2 linked regions of the Pyrodictium delaneyi genome follow. The protein of the gene in region 1 binds, or shares a complex with, the protein of each later gene. Links are inferred from orthologs where the notes say so. Each region holds a gene or a part of one and is shown on either strand. Other genes may lie near its edges.

Region 1 (3,272 bases):
ACTAGTCTATGGCATTGCTGGCGCTGGCAAAACCACACTTTCACTGGAGTTTGTGAGAGACTACTGCAGGACTAGATGTCTCTTCGTAACAACAGAGGGGCTCGAATTTATCCGGCGTGCCGAGCAAATGGGCATCAATACTGCTAGAATGATTGTATACGAGGCGCTCTGGTACACAGACCTCCTTGACCTCCTTACGCGTAAAGACATACCTCTCTACGACATAGTGGTTATTGACAGCATAAACTCGTTTATCAGAATAGATGCTGAGAACTCCTACCGTATAGTCTTGCTGTTAGCCGCTTCTCTATACAAGGTGAGCGAGGACTACGGTGTACCCATAATTGAGACAGCACAAGTACATAGCAACGGGGAGCAGCAGTACGAGCCGGTAGCTGGCAGAGGGCTCAGCCTATGGACCCATAACGTTATACGTTTGGACTACTTATCCCCAGGCCATCGGAGACTACTTGTAGAGAAGCCAAGCGACACGAGGCTAGAATTGGAACTACGTATTAGCGATGGTGGTATAGAATGGTTGAACTGCTGAGTCCCCTCCATACAGTTCTTGTGCTTCTTCCTGCACTCGTTGCCAACGGTTCTCCAGTCTTATTGAGCTATGGAGGCACACCTATAGATGGCGGGCGGAAATTCCTAGACGGTAGACCTCTGCTTGGTGCTGGCAAGACATGGGAAGGACTTGGTATAGGTGTACTCTATGGCTCTATATTCGCGGTGTTCCTAGCATCTATTATGTGCTCATACACACTACTAAAAGGTGGAATCGCTGCCGCACTCGGTGCTCTTCTAGGGGATATGTTTGCTGCCTTCATAAAGAGGAGGATAGGCCTAGAAAGGGGAGCCCCTGCCCCGGTACTTGACCAGCTAGACTTCTACGCCGGCGCACTGATATCGCTGTACATCGTAGATATCATTGTCGATCCATATGTTGCAGCTGTATTCGCACCAATAGTACTTACGCTTCACAGACTGACTAATATGGCTGCAAACCGATTGAAGCTAAAGCCTGTTCCTTGGTGATATGTTGGTGTCAGCCCACTATGTTGGCTCCGAGCTGCTCTCCTCACTATGTATTATTCCGGCAAGCATCTTCATGCGATACCGGTATGCCACATACTTGTCTTCAGGCGAGAAGCGTGGCGGATGCGGAACGGCCACGTCGCCACCACATAATGGACACTTGTCACGCCTAAGCGTATATCTCCCACAGACCGCACACCGTCTCATAAGCCAGCGCATACATTATCGCCTCCGCGACGACTCTTAACCACAATTTCAACAAAATATCACTGCCATAGATGCTGGCGAGGCTTACAGAGTTAGTGCCGCTCCCGTGTGAAGTTAAACTCTACGCCAAGCTTCTTTGCTTTAGCCTCTCCAATCTCTAGGCCCTTTTCTAGAGCCTTCTCTAGCGTCTTGTAGTCGTACGCGTCCAGCTCCAGCTTGTAGCGCGGCGCGCCAATTGTGTATAGCCTAACCTTTATGTCCTTAGAGCTAGCTAGGATAGCCTCCTTGACACTTAGGAGAACCTCCTTGATTCGCTCAACACCATCACCAGCAAAGCTCCTAGCCATTATGACGCCGCCTATCTTAACTCTCTTAACTTCCACGTGGCGCCTAATCTCCTCGAGGAGCGGTTCTATCCATTCCTCAGGCACACCCGCTTCACGTAGCACACTCTCGCCGCGTATCGCTGCCTCTTCAAAGGCAGCCATAAGCTCACCATAGGCTTCTTCTAGCTTCCATCCAACCTCCTCGTATGCTTGGTCTAGTGTCTTCCCCAACTTCTCAGCTACTATCTCGAGTATCTTCTCAGCCTTCTGAGCCCTCTTCCACTCCATCATCTTACGACGTCGCTCATTGTCATTGACACGTTTTAGCGATACATCAACTTGTTTGCGACGCCTATTAACCCTGATAACTTTGACAACTATCTTCTGCCCAGGCTTAACTACGTCGTGAATACTGCGGACCCAGCGAGAGGCTACTTCGCTCCATGGCAGGTAAGCTTCAAGGCCACCATACTCATCCAAGTTGAGGTAAGCGCCATAATCGTATACTTCACGCACTGTTGCTACCACAAGTTCGCCAACATCTGGTAGCTCCTTTCTTCTCATGGGCACTTCTGCTCGCCTCCGCTCACCCTCTTCGCGTAGCCATGTGTATGACTCAAAGCACTTTCTCCAATTTATAGCTAAGAGACCTAAGGAATCAAAGGAGATGAGAGACATGAAACCATACAGAATATATCATAAAATTATGAACATCTAGCTTAAGAATATTACCCCCTACTCAACTTGGAGGACGTCCGAGATGCAATAATTACTTAAAAACGTTTAAGGAGCTATTTAGCCTAGCACGCGCACTACTTGGCCCGTTATCTTTGATTTTCCGCCGGTAGGCTCCACGAGCTGCGCGCCGCAGACAAGACAGCGACTTGGGAAGGTAGCGTGGCTGAACACTACTTGCTCGTTACCGCAAACAGGGCAGCGTACTAGGAGGAACCTGCTCCGGGGCTGGGGTACTAACACCTTAAGCTTCTTGACCATGGGGTTACCTCACCTCCACGAGCTCAACCTTCTTTAGCCTAATACCTCTGCGATGGAGTATGTAGCCACATTTTTGACACTTAAGCTTCAGTACGACCTTCTTAGTTACCTTAGCAAAGCGCTTCTGCTCAGGCTTCCTCTTGCTACCGTAACCTTCCTGCTTTCTACGGTATCTACGCTCACCCTCAGCTAGACTACGCCTCTTACCATGCTTGTAGATGGCTACCGAGTGTGGCGTATGTGTCTTACACCGCGGACAGTAGGTATTGATGACCTTTGGAACCCTCATGACGCCGCACCGCCACTCCTACCGGGGAATACCCGAAAGGGGTCTCCCCTGCTTCCTAGCTTAAATGCTCTTCACATCCCCTGGAAAATCCACTACCTAGGGGGTAAAAGCTCATGAATTATGATTCGTCTCTCTGAGCTCTAATCCCGTACCTATAGGTTCAGCTATGCCAGCAGCTACCAGCTTAACAGCCCTCTCCGGCTCAATACACACCACCGCACCTGGCCTTGCTATACCACCCCGTAGGCCAAGGTGACGCTTTACGATTACGGGCATACACACGCTATTGTACACAATCTCACCTACAACTAGGCGAGAATATATCTCAGCCTCAGCTACACCTATGCCCGCTCCATACACTATGGTATCTGATATAAGCGTCTTCATCTCGTTAACTATCTCCAGGTAGTTGG
Region 2 (3,146 bases), 410 kb from region 1 along the record:
TACTACGCTCTCCTATGAGCGCTCTACGCTGAGGATCAAACACTACACGATCATCCATGAGCTGTGTCACATGTGCAAAGCCCTCAACAGGGCCAAGGTTTACCCATAATCCGTATTGCTGCGCGTTAACCACTATACCTTCAACGACCTCCTTCACTTGAGGCCTAAACGCAAGTACACTATACTCGGATTCGTGATAAGTAGCGCCATCGCCGGGTATTATCCGCCCCTCCTCTTTAACCTTGACATCGAATATAGCCACTATTATCCCCATATCAGGATGGACGTACCCAACATACTTCTCTGTGAGCACTTGCAGCGCAGCCTCTTCAAGAGGTTTGCCGAATAGACTCGGCGGTATCCGAACCGTGTCTCTAACCCGGTAAATCATGTACAAGTTGTCACCCTCGGGCGGCCTCAGCGTTGCTACACTACCCTTTAAGAGCGCCAAGCCCAAGCCTAGAAGCTGGGAAGTATTAAGTGTGACCGCCTCTCAGCTAATAACAGTATAGCAACATGTTTATTAACTATAGCTAAGCGCCTTCAAGCATTAGTCCATGTCGCGATCTACGGTAGTATATGTTAGGGAGACCCATCTCCCTTAGCCGTCGCCGTAGCTCGTTATCCGCTGTAGCTACAATAGCCTCTGGATCATTCACAACTATGGATATTATAGCATCATCTGTATTGTCCGCCTCAATATCCACTATTCGACACTTCTTCCTCTCTATTGCCTCTAGCGCTAGACGTGCTGCTCTTCTACGGTGTATCGAGCTAGCCCTCTCTGCGAGCCTCCTGAGCTCCTCCACAACCTGGCTTGGAATGATACACTCGGGACTAGATAGAAGGAGCGACGCGCTTTCCTCAAAAACATCCACACCGTCGTAGAGGAGCATAAGGATGCTTGTGTCGTAGACTACGCGTTTTAGCCTTTTACTATACCCCATCCAACCAGCCTCCAGCGTCCTAGAACCTGCCTCGATATCGCTACCCGGGCACCCTCCCAGGCTGCTACTGGCCGGCGGAGCTTCACCTCTATCTCATCCTTGCCTAGACTAGTCACTACACCAAGAGTAATTGCTGTACCCACTGTTAGCATTACTATCTCTCTCTGCCGTAGAGGTGGCACCTTGACGAGCTCGCGAGCACCTACTACACGCTCGAGCATATAGTATTCTAGCCTTATAGTATCGCGTACCGGTGGTAGGTGACCCGGCTTACCCAGTATGTTACCTACAAGATTGTCAGCCTTAGCTACTGCAGGGTCTAGCTTCGTGCCCACAGCCACAAGCCCGCCTGGCCTTGCTTCATCCACCTCTAGATTGCCGAACCGTAGACTTGTAACCTCTGTGACGAGGGGCTCGTAGCGTACACGACCACGCTCTTCGACACGCACACCTGGCACAATCTCTATCTCATCACCGACGCGCAGAACACCTTGTATGAGCGAGCCGCCTACCACGCCCCCTCGTAGTTCCTCGACCGGTGTACCCGGCTTGTTTACGTCGAAGCTTCTAGCTATGAACATTAGCGGTGGCTTTGCCGGATCACGCTGCGGTGTAGGCATGAGGTGCTCCATAGCCATTAACACTACATCTACATTGACGCGGTGTAGAGCGCTTACGGGTATTATGGGCGCGTTTTCGGCGAATGTACCCTTTACAAACTCTTTTATCTCCTGGTAGCTCTCTCGGGCCCTTTCCGGTGTGACTACATCAACCTTATTCTGTACTATGACTAGCTTGTGCACCCCAACTATGTCAAGCGCCATTAGGTGCTCATAGGTCTGAGGCTGTGGACACTTCTCGTTTGCAGCTATGACTAGCAATGCACCATCCATTAGGGCTGCACCAGATAGCATTGTAGCCATTAGTATCTCGTGGCCAGGAGCATCGACATAGGACACCTTGCGGAGCAGCTTAGGGACAGAACCCTCAGGGCATAGCTCGGGGAAGGGCTGATAAGCTTCTGGCCCCTCAACGCCCTCACAATACCATATCTCGCCCTCAGCATAGCCTAGCTTGATAGTCATTCCTCTCTTTAGTTCTTCGCTATGCTTCGCCGTCCAGACGCCGGTGAGAGCTTGAACCAGCGTAGTCTTACCATGGTCTACATGGCCAGCCGTGCCTATGTTTACCTCTGGCTGCCGCCGCCGCTGTGCCTCAATCTCATCCATATCGAACTTCGCCAATACCACTACACCCCCACTCCTTAGTGGGCTGTACTAAGGGAATAAAGAAGGTAGGCTTGTCTCGCGGCCATGGAAGTTAGTGGAAAGATTCTATTAGATAACGGAAAACGAAGTAAGCCAGGACGGAGGCGTCCTTTAAAAACGCACTTCTCGACATGCATATGCAAACGTGTATGCCTCATTGCAAGAGGTCAAAGATTCTTGAGCTACTTCTTCTCTGGGTAGACTATTACTGTGTTTATCTGAACTATATCATGTGTTATCGTATTGCCGCGGACTGTCTTTCTTCTTCTCTCTCCCTTCTCGCGCGGATGGAAGCCCGGCGGGCCTGATAGAAGTACACGCTTCTTCACGGGACCTGGTATCGAGGGGAGCATTGGGAAGCCGCTGTTATCGCTGCCGCCTCTTATTTTGAGCTTGTAGCCTGAGAGTCCTACTATTTCGCCGTCAAAGGTGTCACCTATCTTTAGGCCTATTAGTTGATCTGCCTGGGGGCTTGCCACCGTTATCTGCCAGGCCTTGGCTCGGAATACCTCGCCCTCAGCCTCCTCCACACCTGCAGCATCTCCGAGCCACTCGAGGCTTACTCGGACTTCGTCCTCTGGTACTTCAGCGTCGGCTACGACTTTGCAGGTGTGTTTGATCTTCTTCTCCTCCTTCTTTATCCTCACGGTTATTATGTTGTGTACTGCTCCGAGCTTTTCTATTAACTTGGGGTTGGCTTTGCATACTGGCAGCTTGCGCTGGCTCTTCTCCTCCTCGCCATACTCTATGTTCTCGTCTCCCTTGATCTTGACCTTGGCTACGGGAGAGTCCGCCTTAGCCTCTGGGTCCGATATTACTATCTTGAACTCTGGCACTCTACCTTACACCTCCAGGGGGTTCATCCCCGGGCCCTTAGGCGGGCCCAGCATCCCTCCTAGCGGAGGGCCATGGCTTCCGGGAAGTCTGGCCC

Evidence for each region.
Region 2: the proteins of Pyrde_RS02595 (region 1) and Pyrde_RS00615 are in contact, whole or in part, in a crystal structure (PDB 3CW2), measured with the Saccharolobus solfataricus proteins. The link is inferred for Pyrodictium delaneyi from one-to-one orthologs. Residues at the interface, in WP_009989173.1 of Saccharolobus solfataricus: Val185, Arg186, Thr187, Asn188, Glu189, Pro190, Leu191, Gly192, Val193, Glu194, Ile196, Lys197, Ile200, Ser201, Leu204, Ile217, Lys218, Ile219, Tyr220, Thr221, Ile222, Gly223, Ala224, Pro225, Tyr227; in WP_009988771.1 of Saccharolobus solfataricus: Asp222, Lys225, Pro226, Gly227, Thr228, Gln229, Phe230, Asn231, Leu233, Lys234, Gly235, Leu259, Phe273, Thr274, Lys275, Tyr300, Leu301, Asp302, Pro303, Ser304, Leu305, Lys307.

Annotation. Positions count from the first base shown.
Region 1 is NZ_CP013011.1:508,660-511,931, forward strand. The notes cover bases 243-3,195. They hold Pyrde_RS02595 (translation initiation factor IF-2 subunit alpha), read right to left. Parts: upstream 2,145-3,195; coding sequence 1,341-2,144; downstream 243-1,340. Other genes in these bases: Pyrde_RS02585 (AAA family ATPase), read left to right, coding at 243-550; Pyrde_RS02590 (CDP-2,3-bis-(O-geranylgeranyl)-sn-glycerol synthase), read left to right, coding at 535-1,041; Pyrde_RS10370 (RNA-protein complex protein Nop10), read right to left, coding at 1,060-1,260; Pyrde_RS02600 (30S ribosomal protein S27e), read right to left, coding at 2,370-2,570; Pyrde_RS02605 (50S ribosomal protein L44e), read right to left, coding at 2,575-2,859. Outside these bases: more of Pyrde_RS02585, read left to right, coding at 1-242; more of Pyrde_RS02610, read right to left, coding at 3,196-3,272. UniProt on the Methanocaldococcus jannaschii protein: eIF-2 functions in the early steps of protein synthesis by forming a ternary complex with GTP and initiator tRNA.
Region 2 is NZ_CP013011.1:96,382-99,527, reverse strand. Bases 52-2,878 are described here. They hold Pyrde_RS00615 (translation initiation factor IF-2 subunit gamma), read right to left. Parts: upstream 2,177-2,878; coding sequence 926-2,176; downstream 52-925. Other genes in these bases: Pyrde_RS00610 (30S ribosomal protein S6e), read right to left, coding at 2,398-2,878; Pyrde_RS00620 (PIN domain-containing protein), read right to left, coding at 534-947; Pyrde_RS00625 (DNA-directed RNA polymerase), read right to left, coding at 52-451. Outside these bases: more of Pyrde_RS00625, read right to left, coding at 1-51; more of Pyrde_RS00610, read right to left, coding at 2,879-3,051. UniProt on the Methanocaldococcus jannaschii protein: eIF-2 functions in the early steps of protein synthesis by forming a ternary complex with GTP and initiator tRNA.